2 regions of the Helicovermis profundi genome follow, and region 2 is predicted to be linked to the other one. Evidence: riboswitches for the same ligand, from Rfam matches in the RefSeq annotation. Region 2 holds a riboswitch; the other holds the start of a gene.
What was found. A riboswitch is a leader RNA that binds a small molecule or an ion and turns the genes downstream of it on or off. The one in region 2 is predicted to bind cobalamin.

Region 1 (7,591 bases), 140 kb from region 2:
AAATAGAAGATTACCAAGCATAATTTGCCTCCTTTTGTACTTTATTTATATCTGCATCTACATAATAATATACTTCTATTAATATAAAATAGAAGTAAGATTAAAAAACAATTAGAGATTGATAAAAAAGGGTTACATTTATTAAATAATAGTTGTAATTTCTGATTTTGAGTATATTATTAGTATGTAAATACATAGATATTAATATATAAAATGGGAGATAATATGAAAAAAGGAATAGTAGTAGTTTTAGCAATCACTTTATTATTAAGTGGTTGTTCTTTAAAACAAGTAAATGAAGAAAATATAGACCTCAGTAAAGAAAATGCAAATAACGTGGAAGTAAGTACAAAAAATGTTGACGTTAAAAATGTAGAAAATGACAAAGATACAGAAAATGTTGAAGCTAAAGAAATAGAAAAAAATATTGATAATACTACAAAAATCGAACCTAATAGTACAAATGTAGAAACTACAACTAGCAAAGAAGATTCAAATAAAGAAGATGTAAAAGAAGCTACTAATTTTACTGAGCTAAGCACGAAAGAACTTAAAAAAATTAAAGCGAACGAACTCGGTGAAATTATGGTTATTATGTATCATGGATTAAGTAAAAAAAATGCAACGTATTCTAGAACAGCTGAAAGTTTTAAGAAAGATCTTCAAGAGCTTTATGATAGTGGATTTAGACTACTTAGCCTTAAAGATTTTGTTAATGGAAATATTACAACTAAAGCGGGATATACACCTGTTGTTTTAACTTTTGATGATGGAAATAGGTCAAATTTTAATATATTAATTGATGAAAATGGTGATAAAGAGATTGATCCAAATTCGGTTGTTGGAATTATGGAAGATTTTTATGATAAACATAATGATTTTGGGCTTGAAGCAACGTTCTTTTTAAATGGTGGAACTCCATTTGGACAAAAGAATTTGGTTAAATATAAATTAAATCATATCATAAATGTAGGTATGGATATCGGAAATCATAGTTATCATCATGGACATTTTAAAACAATGGATGCAGATAAAATTGAAAATACTCTTGCAAATGTTGTAAAAGAATATGAACCACTTATGAATGGATATAAAATCAACACTCTTGCTCTTCCGTTCGGAGAAAGACCAAAGAATGACGCAGCTAAAGAAAAACTTGTATCCGGAAGCTATGACGGAACTAAGTATAATAATATTGCAATTTTAAATGTAGGATGGCGACCTTCTTGGTCAGCTTATAGTAAAAGATTTAATCCAAAAAGCATTTTAAGAGTACAAAGTGGAGATGGAAAATTACAATTAAGACATTGGCTTGATTTATACAAAGAAAAGCCAAGACTAAAATTTATTAGTGATGGCAATCCTAAAACTATCACAATAAGAGAAGGAAATGAAAAATATCTTTCTAAAGAGTCTTTGGATGAGTATAAAATAGTAACTTATTAGCGATTAACTTATTAACTAGGTTTGAATAAGCGAATTCTGGCTTAGTGATAAAGGCATATATTTTAACTAGTGTAAGGGATGTGAATTTATGAATAATCAAATAATTATATTTATTTTAATAGTATTTTTTATAATTTTAATTTCTATTCAATATTCTATAAATAAAATAATTGTTATACTAAAAAAAATAAGCGATCAATTAAGTATTATTAGTATGAAAAGTAAATAATTTTTTGTATTTACTTGCTTAAATCTTTTTGATAGGATGTAGTTAATAATTGAATATTAGATAATAGGTGCCTAAGTTAGAGTGATTCTAATGAGAGGATAATAGGGAAGACAGTTAAAATCTGTCGCAGCCCCCTGCTACTGTGAATACTACCGTTAAACAATACGTCACTGGATTTCTGGGAAGACGTTTAATGGGCTACGTATGAGCCAGGAAACCTGCCTACTATTGTTAAACGAGATACTTCAGGCGGGAAGACTACGAATTAAAACGGCCTTTTGGGCTGTTTTTTGTATATATAGGTATAAAATTCTTGCTTTTTTACCTGAAATGTAAATTTGAATAATACCTAGATAATATTGCGGAGGAATAAATGAGTAAATATCTTGAAGATTATATTAAAAACCCAATGAAAATTGAGGAAAGAAGTTTTGAAATTATATTAAGTGAATTAGGTAAACATAATTTTGATGAAAGAGAAATTAAAATAGTTCAAAGAGTGATCCATACGACTGCAGATTTTGAATATGCTAATTTAATAGAAATTCATCCTAAAGCTATTGATATACTTATGGACAGTTTGAGAAATGGAAATGATATATATGCTGATACTAAGATGGTTATGGCTGGTACAAATAAAAGAATACTAAAAGAATATAATTCAAAAATATATAATTTAGTTCACGAAGAATCAGTATTCAAAATCGCAAAAGAAAAAAATATTACTAGATCGATGGCGGCTATTGAAATTGCGGCTAAAGACAAAAATACTTCGATATATGCAATAGGTAATGCCCCAACAGCAATTTATAAACTACTTGAATTAGTTAAAGAAAAGAAAGCAAATCCATCTTTAGTAATCGGAGTTCCAGTAGGTTTTGTAGGTGCTGCTGAATCAAAAGAAGCTCTTAAAAATTCGGGTATACCTTATATAATTATTAATGGAAGAAAAGGTGGTAGTCCAGTTGCTGCAACTATTATTAACGCAATAATGTATCAAATGTAATGACTATTAATGAATTGACTAAAAGTAGGTGAAGTTTTGGAAAGGTATATAGAGAAAAACGGTAAAAAATTAAAATATGGTTATACTACAGGCTCTTCAGCAACTGCAGCTTCTAAAGCTTCGGCTATTATGTTGTTAAATAGAGAAAATGTAAATACAGTAAAAATTGATACACCTAAGGGATGGCCTCTAACTATTGATATTTACAATCAGGAAATAAATGATGATTATGCTCTTTGTTCAGTTATAAAAGATGGCGGAGATGATCCTGATATGACCAATAAAATGACTATATTTTCAAAAATTTCATTTAGAGATGATAAAGAAATTAATATATATGGTGGAATAGGCATTGGAAAAGTAACAAAAGAAGGTTTGAGTATTAAACCGGGAAATAGTGCAATTAATCCAGTTCCGCTAAGAACTATAGAAAAAGAAGTTAGAAGTGTTATAGGTGAAAATAGAGGTGCAAACGTTGAAATTTACGCACCAGATGGCGAAAATATTGCTAAGAAAACTTTTAATCCTAAACTCGGAATTGTTGGAGGTATTTCTATAATCGGGACTTCTGGCATCGTTGAACCTATGAGCGAAGATGCTTTAATTGAAACTTTAAAAATTGAAATGAGAATATTTAAGAAAAAACATTATGATAAAATTTTGCTAATATCACCCGGAAATTATGGAAGAGACTTTAGTAGAAAAATGGGTCTAAATATTGAAGAAATAATTAAATGTAGCAATTATGTAGGTCAAGTAATTGACGAAGCGCTTAAACTTGATATAAAAAAAATTCTTTGGGTTGGACACGCTGGTAAAATGGTAAAAATCGCAGGTGGTATATTTAATACTCATAGTAAAATAGCAGATGGAAGAATGGAAATTATTATGAGTCAACTCGCCTTAATTGGTGCTGAAACTGATCTTATTAAACTAATTAGTATATCAAATACAACTGATGAAGCATTTAAATACATTAAAGAATATAAGATGGATAAAGTATTTGATAATATCAGTAATAAAATCTCTGAAAAATTAAATAAGAGGGCATTTGATGAAATTCAAAACGGAGTTGTCTTATTTACAAATGAGCATGGGCTACTAAGTGTTTCTGATTTAGGTAATAAGATAATGGAGGAATTTAATATTGAACAAATTTAATATAGTGGGAATCGGACCAGGAAATCCAAAATATATTTTACCTATAGCAACTGAAATTATAGAAAACTCTGATATTTTGATTGGTGGAAGAAGAAATCTTGATTCTCTTAAATATTTAAAAAAAGAAGAATTTATTATTACTGGAGATTTAACTAAAACGATTGAATTTATAAGCGCGAATTATCAAAGAAAAAGAATATCTGTAATTTTATCAGGTGATACGGGATTTTATAGTATGCTTAATTTTTTAAGTAAACATTTTGATAAATCAAGTTTTAACGTTACAGCTGGGATTAGTTCACTTCAATATATGTATTCAAAACTAGCTCTTACATATCATAATGGCATATTAACTAGTGTTCATGGTAGACAAAATGATTTTTTAAATTTAATAAATGAAAAAGAAACGCTAGGGCTTCTTACAGATAAAAAGAATAATCCAAGCTTTATAGCAAAAGAGATGAAAGAAAATCTAATAGATATAGGTCAATTTGAAATTTATGTAGGAGAGAATTTATCCTATGAAAACGAAAAAATAACTGTGTATGCTGTGGATGAACTTGCAAAAGAAAAATGCGAATTTAGTGACTTAAATGTAGTTATTATTATAAATAAAAATGAATTGGAGAAAAAATGATAGGAATAGAAGATAAAGAATTTTTAAGAGGCAAAGTTCCCATGACAAAAGAAGAAATAAGAGTAATTTCACTTTCAAAACTTAGACTAAAGAAGAATTTTGTGGCTCTTGATATTGGAAGTGGCACTGGTAGTGTTTCGATTGAAATGGCAAAATTTTTAGAAGATGGATTAGTATATTCTTTAGAAAAAAAAGAAGAAGCATATAGTCTTTTTTTAAAAAACATAGAAAAGTTTAAAATTTACAATTGTAAAGCATCTTTAGGTGAAGCACCTAAAGACTTACCTAAAAATATAAAATTTGATGCTATTTTTATAGGTGGTTCTGGGGGAAATATTGAAGAAATTATTGATTATTCATATTTGAATTTAAATGAAACTGGAAGAATTGTCCTTAATTTTATTACTATTGAAAATACTTATAAAACACTAGATAAGTTAAACAAATCTAATTTTAAAGAAGTAGATATTATTTCTGTTAATATTGCAAGAGGTAGAAAAGTTGGCGGATTAACGCTTATGGAGAGCAATAATCCAATTTATATTATTTCAGCAACAAGGTAGAATAAGTATCTATATAAAATAAAAATAAATTATATAAGGATGGTATTATGAAAAAAGTATATTTTATTGGTGCGGGTCCTGGGGATCCTGAATTAATGACATTAAAAGGAAAAAGAATTGTTGAAACTTCAGATATTCTTATCTATGCAGGTTCTCTTGTAAATCCAGAGGTAATGAAATGGAGAAAAAAAGAATCAGATGTTTATAATAGTGCGTCTATGACTCTTGATGAAGTAATTGGAGTTATGCTTGAAGGTATAAAATTAAATAAGAAAATTGTTAGAATTCATACTGGTGATCCTAGCATTTATGGGGCTATTAGAGAGCAAATCGATAGATTAAGTAAAGAAAATATTGAGAGCGAAGTAGTTCCAGGCGTTAGTTCGTTTGTGGCTTCAGCTGCAGCACTTAATATGGAATTTACACTTCCGGATATAACACAAACAGTTATTTTAACAAGAATGGAAGGAAGAACTCCAGTTCCAGAGGAAGAATCTTTAGACAAACTAGCTTCACATAAGGCTTCAATGGCTATATTTTTATCAGTTCAAATGATTGATAAAGTGGTTGATAAACTTCTTGTGCATTATCCACTTTCGACTCCAGTGGCAGTTGTACAAAGAGCATCTTGGCCAGATCAATTGACTGTTTTAGGCAATTTAGAAAATATTTCTCAAAAAGTTAAAGAAGCAAACATAAGCAAAACTGCTCAAATTTTAGTTGGTAACTTTTTAGGAAATGAATATTCACTTTCAAAATTATATGATAAGAGTTTTTCTCATGAGTATAGAGATGCAAAATAAAAAAGTCGCAATATTTACTTTAACAAGAAAAGGTTATAGTTTGGGAAAAAAAATCTTAAATTTATATAATAATTCTAAACTTTATACTCTAAAAAAATATTCAGATGATATGAATTTAATTTATGATGAAGGATTTAAAGAAAGCGTAAAAAAAGAATTTTTAAATAGTGATTTACTTATATTTATTTCGGCAACAGGTATTGTAGTTAGAACGATTGCAGAGTTTATGGTAAGTAAAAAAACAGATCCTGCAGTTATTGCTATTGATGATAATGGAAATAACGTTATAAGTTTACTATCAGGGCATATTGGAGGAGCTAACTATTTTGCTAAACAAATTGCAGATTATATTAAGTCAAATCCTGTTATAACTACAGCTTCTGATGTTAACGGAAAACCTTCGGTAGATATGATAGCGATAGAAAACAACTTAATTCTTAAAGACTTTGAAAAAGCAAAGCTAATTACATCTATGTTTGTAAATGAAGAAGATGTACTTTGTATTTGTAGTGATAAAACTTTGAGTGATACTATTCAAAAAAAATATAATTTAAAAATTATTAAGAACAATGAATTAAACAATTCATTAACTAAAGTTGGTAAATTATTTATTACAAATGAAGAAATCGTAGAAGGTTGCGATGAGATTTCATCTATATTATATATTAAAAATTTAGTTATAGGACTTGGATGCAAAAGGGATACTTCTAAAGAAGATATTATTTCTTTTATTAAGGAAACATTTAAGAGTAATAATAAGTCGCTAAATTCTATAAAACATATTGCTACTGTTGATATAAAAGAAAATGAGATTGGAATTATTGAAACTGCAAAAGAATTTTGTAGAGATTTAATTATAGTTTCAAGAGATGAGATTAGAAATATTCAAGACAGATATATTGGATCTGATTTTGTATATAAAACAATAGGAGTTAGGTCTGTAAGTGAACCAGTAGCTGAATTGACTTCATTAGAAGGTAGATTTTTAATTAAGAAAAAAATTAAAAATGGAATTACTTTAAGTGTTTGGGAGGAAATAAATGAATAACAAAGGTAAAATATATGTAGTTGGAATCGGTCCAGGAAATTATGAACATATGACGGGTATGGCTATTAAAGCAATTGAAGAATCGGATATAGTGGTTGGTTATTCGACTTATCTAGATATTATTAAAGATTTAATTAAAGATAAAAAAACTGATACATCAGGTATGAAAAAAGAGAGAGAAAGATGTCTACTTGCGATTGATTACGCTAAAGAAGGTAATATAGTTGCAATGGTTTCAAGTGGTGATCCTGGAGTATATGGAATGGCTGGGCTTATTCTTGAACTTATTTCCGATGAAATTGAAGTTGAAATAGTACCAGGTGTTTCTGCGGCAAATGCCTCTGCTGCGGCCTTAGGCGCACCACTTATGCATGACTATGTAGTTATTAGTTTAAGTGATTTACTTACAGATTATGAATTGATAAAAAGAAGAATTGATGCGGCTGGAAGAGGCGACTTTGTAGTTGCAATTTATAATCCTAGAAGCAAAAAGAGAGTAAAGCAAATTGAAGATGCTAGGGAAATACTACTTAAATATAAGAAGAAAAATACGCCTGTTGGTATTGTAAAAAATGCAAAAAGAGTCGGTGAAAATGTTGTAATAACAACACTAGACACTATGTTAGAACATGAAATTGACATGTTCACAACCGTTATAGTTGGAAATAATAATTCCTATATAAAAGATGGGAAGATGG
Region 2 (7,591 bases):
CATTGGAGTGGATGCTCCTGCAATTGATCACCCAGATGATTTAGATTTTTCAGGTCATTTAATTTGTGGAGAATACGATATTACTAACACCGAAAATATGTGCAATCTAGATAAAGTCGTAAATAAAAGATTCCTATATTTTGGTTTACCTCTTAAAATAAGAGATGGCTCTGGCTCGCCAATAAGGGCAGTTGCATTAGTTGAAGAGTAAATATAGCAAAAAATTAAAAAGTACACAACTATGTATACATAGTTGTGTACTTTTTACAAAATTATTTATTATAATAAATATTTATTATAACATTATTTTAAATTTCCATTTAAATGCACTCCCTATAAAAAAACAATCAAAATACCTTTTGTAAGCTTTTCTTACAAGGTATTTTGATTGTTTTTTTGCACCGCTGTTTTTTTATAAATTTAAGATTCTCATTATTTTCATTGATGTTTCTAGGCCGTATCTATCCATTTCATCGTTTAAATTTCTTTTGGTGATTTCTTGTATTCTATTGATTCTATATAGTACGGTGTTGTAGTGTGTAAATAATTTTTCTGACATTTTCTTTAAATTGCCATTTGTTTCAAAATAAATTCTAAGCGATTTAACTAATTCAGTATCTCTTTTTCTATCATATTCAACTAGAGGTTCTAATGTAGATTTATAAAAACTTATTAATTCTTCTTTTAAATTATCTTGGCAAAAAATCTTATAAATTCCTAAAGTCTCAAAATTAATTATATCACCATCAACATAATTTTTAGTTGCATCTACTGCCTTTTCGGCATCTTTAAGACTTTTATAAACATTAGCGAGTCCCATTGTTTCTCTTCCAATTCCCATTTTAAATTTAATGCTTGCAACTTTAGCATTTAAACTTTCTTTAATCATCTGAGCAATTAGATTAATCTTTTTATTTGAATCTTCAGATTTTTTCCACATAAAAAGTATATTTATTTTCTTTCCTTTATTCGCTGTTAAATATGAATTGCATTCATTTTTGCAAATTAAGTCTATCATATACATTACTTTTACAAGCATTTGGTTATATTCTTCATCAGAATCAATGCTTGACTCTGTTTTACTTAGTCTAAGCGTAAGCACAGAATAAGAAGCGTCTTTGTCTAGTTTGTAATAATTCGCCCTTTCAATTGCTTTCTTCTTTCTAAATTCATCAAATGAAATAAGATCTTCAAAGAACTCTGCCTTATATTTGTTTTCTACTTCTTGAATAGAAATTCTCTTTAAAAATTCAACTGCAACTACAGTTGAAGTTGATTCCATATACAAAACATCAAAATCGCTTAAGTCACTTTTCATGCCATAGGCAATTAGATGGCCATAAATATTGTTTTTCACCATTATTGGTACCATTATTCTATCAATATCATCTTCATCAATATTAATTTTGTCTCGAGAAGTTTTATTTTTATCTACTCGAAGTTTATTTTTTGAAAATGTTAAATTGATGTCATCTTCAAGTTTTTTGTAAATTTGACTATCACCTAAGGAGTCAATAATAATTTCATCAAAATGATGATCTACAACAACAATAGGATTTTCAAGTGTTTTGGATAAATTACCAATTATATCTTTTATACTTCCACCTTTTAAAAGTACATTCATTGTATCTTTATGAACAATTTGAACCTTATTAATAATCGATGATTGTCTATTAAAAATTTCTTGAAAAACCGGCGTCATAATATCAGTAAAAGGAACTTCATAATCAATTTCAATAATTGGAAAATTAAGTTCATTTGCTAATTTAATTATTTCTTCAGGCATTTTATCTAAATAAGGGAAAATTTTTATTCCCATACCAGAAAGTTTTTTAAAATTACTTTCCCTAATTAAATTCAATTGATTTTCTAATTTGGTTGTCTTAAAAAAATAACCTGTTGTTAATAAGAATTCACCTTTATCTACCCAATTTAAAATATCTGGATCTGCCATAACATTAACTCTAGTAATAATCCTATTAATTCCACCTTCACCTGCAATAATATTACTTTTTTCAAAAGACTTCATCTTTAAAATATCTTTAATAGCTATACCAGTTTCTCTTATCAAAACATTCACCTCTTTATATTCAATATGTAATAATTTAACTAACAAAAATACCATATATGACTTTAATAAGATTTTTATTAATCTATAATAATTTTAATTTTTATAAATTTAATATAAGAATATCATAATAATACCCTATTAACAATATATATTTTTGTGCTATTACTCTATAAAAATTTTAATTTTTAAATATATGTAAAAAAATAAGAAAACTTAGACATACACACATACTTGTGTATACTATCTAAGTTTTCTTATACGAACTTCTATAATTTAAAGCCACCTTCATCAAAAGTAACCATATTGTTATTCATCGCTAGAGCAAACTCAATAATGCTAAACATAATTGCAGCTCCCGTACCTTCTCCAAGCCTTAAATCCAAATGAAGTGGTGTTTTTAGTCCAAGTTCCTTTGATGCTAAAAATGCACCTTTTTCTTTTGAAAAATGTGAAGCAAATAAATAATCTTTTACTTTAGGCTCTAATTTTATTGCGATAAGCGCAGCAGCTGATGAGATAAATCCATCTACTATAACCGGAACTCCTCTAGAAGCACCCCCTATCATTGCCCCCGCCATCGCTCCAATTTCAAATCCACCTACCTTTGAAAGAACATCAATAGGATCATTTTTATTAGGCTTATTAAATTTAATGCCTTTATCGATTACATCAATCTTTTTTTCAAGTCTTTCGAGAGGTAAATTTGCGCCAATTCCTGTGACCTCACTGGGCTTATATCCACCAATTACAGAAAGAATTGCAGATGATGGTGTAGTATTGCCAATTCCCATCTCTCCCGTACCAAGTATATCCGCACCCAAATCTATCCTTGAATTTGCAATTTCAATACCTATTTCAATAGATCTAATTGCCTCTTCTCTAGACATTGCTGGACCTTTTGTGAAATTGCTTGTACCTTTTCTGATTTTTTTATTTATTATTTTATTATTTTTAACATCAGCATCGATACCAACATCTACTACTATAACTTTCGAATTTGCATTTTTAGCTAACGCGCATACTCCTGTAACTCCAAGTATCATATTTTCTGCCTGTATTAATGTAACTTCTCTAGGTGTTATTGCAACTCCCTCTTCAAAAATTCCATGATCAGACGCGAAAACTATTATTTCTTTATTTGAAATTTTAGGAAATTTTGTGTTTTGAATTGCGGAAAGTTTAACTACGATTTCTTCAAGCATACCTAGACTACCCTTGGGTTTTACAAGATTATCTACTCTTTCAATTGATTTAAGTGCAGTTTTTTTATTTACTGATTTTATTTTTCTTAATGTACTTTCTAACATAATTCCCCCTATGTCTTTTATATCATATAAAAAAGGTTCGTGATTCCCCTTAAAAGAGAATCACGAACCTTACCTAATTCATGTTAAATATTTTTGGCAGGTCTCCTGACTTAGAATCAACATGGTTTACACCTTCCCGCTTAAGCAGTGGCATTTGTAAATCACTCATCTTTACAGTGGTGGGACCGTTAAAGATTTTCACTTTATTCCCTATTCTCCCGTAAAACGGGCACCAAAATATTATATTTATTTAATTCTAGTAGTCTCCTTGTGCATACATAGCATCTGCAACTTTTAAGAAACCAGCAATATTTGCTCCAGCAACTAAGTCATAACCAAAACCATACTCTTTAGAAGCTTCTGCAGATACATCATGAATGTTTTTCATAATAGCATGTAATTTTTGATCAACTTCTTCTTCAGTCCAAGATAATCTCATACTATTTTGTGACATTTCAAGAGCAGAAGTAGCAACTCCACCAGCATTAGCAGCTTTAGCAGGTCCTACAATAATTCCACTATCTTGAAGATACTTAAGAGCTTCATTTGTAGTAGGCATATTTGAACCTTCACAAACAAATTTAGTTCCATTAGCAACAATTTTCTTAGCATCATCAATTCTAATCTCATTTTGTGTAGCAGTTGGTATTACAACATCAACTTTAACTCCCCATGGTCTTTCACCAGCGAAGAATTCTACACCATATTTATCAGCGTAATCTTTAATTCTATCATTTCCACTTGCTCTAAGTTCAAGTAAGTAGTCAATTTTATCACCACTAACACCATTAGGATCATAAATATATCCATCTGGACCTGATAAAGTAACAACTTTTCCGCCTAATTCAGTTACTTTTCTTGCAGTACCCCAAGTTACATTACCAAATCCTGATAAAGCAACAGTTTTTCCTTCAAAAGTTTCACCTTGTGTCTTAAGCATTTCTTGTGCAAAATAAGTAATTCCAAATCCAGTAGCTTCTGGTCTAATTAAACTTCCACCATAACTTAAACCTTTTCCAGTTAATACTCCATTTTCAAATACTTTTTTAACTCTTCTATATTGACCATAAAGGTATCCAATTTCTCTTCCGCCAACACCAATATCTCCAGCAGGAACATCAACATCAGGTCCAATATGTCTTTGTAATTCCATCATAAAACTTTGGCAAAATCTCATTACTTCTCCGTCAGATTTACCATTAGGATCAAAATCTGAACCACCTTTTCCTCCACCAATTGGAAGACCAGTTAATGAGTTTTTCAAAATTTGTTCAAATCCTAAGAATTTAATAATTCCAATGTATACTGATTTATGGAATCTAAGTCCACCTTTATAAGGTCCAATAGCTCCATTAAATTGTACTCTATATCCTCTGTTCACATTAAGAGTACCTTTGTCATCTACCCAAGGTACTCTGAACATAATTTGTCTTTCTGGCTCAGCAAATCTATCTAATAGATTAGCCTTTACCCACTCTGGGTGTTTTTCAAGAACAGGCTCAAGTGATACAAAAACCTCTTCAACAGCTTGTAAAAATTCAGGTTCATGTGGATTTCTAGCTTTTACACGGCCAAAAACTTCATCAATATACTTTCTCATTTCAACAACTCCCTTTAGAAATTAATAAACTTAGAATTCAATAAAAATTCAATAATTCTCTTTTGTTACAAAAAAGAAATAATCATTTTTTTAACGCTTACATATATAACCCTTTATATATGTGTTTTTGCAACAAATATTTCATAAATATTATAAATAATACTTATGAAGAAAATCGCTATTCATATTGAAAATGCCTAAATTTAAGTTAAAATAAAACATTTTTTTTTACACAATTATTTTAACACATCAAATTATTTGTGTAAATAGTTTTATTTTTTGGAAGTTTTAAAAGTTTTATTGCAAAATTATCTCTCTACATATGGTATACAATCATTCAATTCTTCGTATATTCTTACAATACAATGCACAATATGTAGAATATTAATTTTTTGTAACATTTGTTTTAACATGTCTGACAACTATATTTACAGCTGTTACATTGATATTAGACATATACTCTACTCTTGATTTGATAGTATTTTGAAGTCTTTCAGCTACTTCAAGCACATTATATCCGTACTCACTTACAACATCACTTTCTATGAATATTCCATTTTCAACCTTGCGAATTTTTGACTTTATAATCTTTACAATTCCATTTGTTTCAAAAGATGCACCTTCAATGATTTGAATAATTGTTCTATTAAATATTACAAAATTACCTATATAACTATAAGTCGGTCTAACAACCGACTTTTCACCAATTTTTATTCTGTTATCTTTTCTTCTAAGAACGGTTTTAAATGTATCTAAAAAATATCCAGAAAAATCGCTTTTAATTTCCATAGCCGGAAGCGGTATTACATGTTTTCCATGATCGCCTCTTTCTGAAAGAGCTTTTTCTATTTCTTCTTTTGAAGATATATCTTCGATAAAAACAAATTCATCTATTTTTGTAAGTTCTAAAGTTTCAGTTATATTTTCAACCATTTTAATCGATGTGCCTATAATTAATATAGTTTTATCAAAATTTTTTTTTAAAACTTTTACCACTTCTTCTCTATGATTATCATTAAAAAATAATGCTCTTTTTACTGCAGCTATTTTTGTATTTTCTCTTTTTGCAGAACTTCCAGCAATTTTTTTTGTTCCTTCTATTAAAAGTCCATCATCAATTATATAATCAATATCTTTTTCAAATGCTACTTTCATAGCCCTATGACTTTTACCAGTTCCACTTTTACCAACTAAAGCATATACTTTCATAATAATCCCCCCCTGTTTTTCTTATTTATCCGATGCCTTAGAGTTCTAATATCCCCACTTCTTAAAAAGTGGGAGAAAAAGAACTCTAAAAAGGCCCTGGATTATGTTTTCTAAGATTCAGTGGGAGTAAAAACTCCCTCTGAATCCAAGAAATTCATTTATCTATACAATTTTTTATTCTTACTTTATTCACGCGGTGCTTTTACCTAGCGAATTCGCACTCTGTGCTTACCGCGCTTCGCGCTATTCGCTTGGTAAAGGGCTTTTAGCCCTATGATATTTTAATTATAATGTATTAAAAATAAGCTAGCTTATTTTATACATTATAATTAAAATATCGCACCGCTGTCAGAGTTGATTATAACGATAATCATTACTAATTAGGTGTTTTCTTTATTTTTTTTTATTCTTCCATTGTTTATTTTGAATGTTTTAGATATACTCTCTATGTAAATCAATTTGTTTATATTTATAAGGAGGATTTAAAATGGCTTATGTAATTAATGATTCATGTATATCTTGTGGCGCTTGTGAAGCTGAGTGTCCAGTAAGTGCAATTACTGCTGGTGATTCAATTTATGTAATTGACGAAAGTGCTTGCATCGACTGCGGAGCTTGTGCTAATGTTTGTCCAGTTGACGCTCCACAAGCTAAGTAATATAATAACTTTTATTTATTAAATGTATAATATTATCATCCGATAATATTATACATTTTTTATTTTATAGTAATATACTCTTTCTTTTAACTATCAAATTTTTCAACCGTTAATTGATTCACTTTACTTAAAAATTTTAAAATGGTTTTTTGTTCATTAACCGACATATCTTTTAAAACAAACTCAAGTGTGTCACTACGTCTTTTACTTAATTTATTAAAAATATTTACACCTTCTTTTGTAAAATTCAAATTATATTTTCTTTTATCCTCATTATTTTTTTCTTTAATTATATAATTTAAATTTATAAGGTGATTTAAAGATGTAGTAACTATTCCTCTATCAATTTCTATCCTCTTTAATAGATCTAACCCGCTAATTGACTTATTTTCTCCAACTTCATTTAAGATTAAAAGATCGAGCACTGAAAATTTTTCGTTTTTATTTGCATATTTTATTTTGTTTTTATCAAACGACACCATTTTATGAAGTAATTTTACGGCAAGATTTTCTATTTCAGAGTAAAAACTAATCATATTGCCTCCTCAATCATATTATTTTAATTTTATTATTTAATCTTTTTTCTAAGCTAATCATCCTTACATCAATACATATTTTTATTACTATTTAATTATACTATAATACCTAATAAGTAGTATAGAAAAAGTTGCAATGATTTTTAATTTCATTACAACTTAAATAATTTTTTTTATTATTTTTTTAGTATTTAAAATATCTTTTAAAGA

Region 1: another riboswitch for cobalamin. It lies ahead of AACH12_RS01975 (precorrin-8X methylmutase); the one in region 2 lies ahead of cobT (nicotinate-nucleotide--dimethylbenzimidazole phosphoribosyltransferase).

What each region holds. Positions count from the first base shown of each region.
Region 1 is NZ_AP028654.1:463,652-471,242, forward strand. It holds gene AACH12_RS01960 (hypothetical protein) at 1-21, opposite strand, end outside; gene AACH12_RS01965 (polysaccharide deacetylase family protein) at 226-1,446, shown strand; gene AACH12_RS01970 (hypothetical protein) at 1,535-1,675, shown strand; cobalamin riboswitch at 1,724-1,915, shown strand; gene AACH12_RS01975 (precorrin-8X methylmutase) at 2,049-2,681, shown strand; gene cbiD (cobalt-precorrin-5B (C(1))-methyltransferase CbiD) at 2,718-3,842, shown strand; gene cbiE (precorrin-6y C5,15-methyltransferase (decarboxylating) subunit CbiE) at 3,829-4,479, shown strand; gene cbiT (precorrin-6Y C5,15-methyltransferase (decarboxylating) subunit CbiT) at 4,476-5,042, shown strand; gene cobM (precorrin-4 C(11)-methyltransferase) at 5,090-5,845, shown strand; gene cbiG (cobalt-precorrin 5A hydrolase) at 5,823-6,893, shown strand; gene cobJ (precorrin-3B C(17)-methyltransferase) at 6,886-7,591, shown strand, end outside.
Region 2 is NZ_AP028654.1:323,707-331,297, reverse strand. It holds gene AACH12_RS01395 (cyclase family protein) at 1-211, shown strand, start outside; gene AACH12_RS01390 (PucR family transcriptional regulator) at 413-2,116, opposite strand; gene cobT (nicotinate-nucleotide--dimethylbenzimidazole phosphoribosyltransferase) at 2,338-3,378, opposite strand; cobalamin riboswitch at 3,457-3,630, opposite strand; gene gdhA (NADP-specific glutamate dehydrogenase) at 3,635-4,978, opposite strand; gene AACH12_RS01375 (Asp23/Gls24 family envelope stress response protein) at 5,363-6,187, opposite strand; gene AACH12_RS01370 (DUF362 domain-containing protein) at 6,675-6,845, shown strand; gene AACH12_RS01365 (MarR family winged helix-turn-helix transcriptional regulator) at 6,932-7,381, opposite strand; gene AACH12_RS01360 (PHP domain-containing protein) at 7,541-7,591, opposite strand, start outside.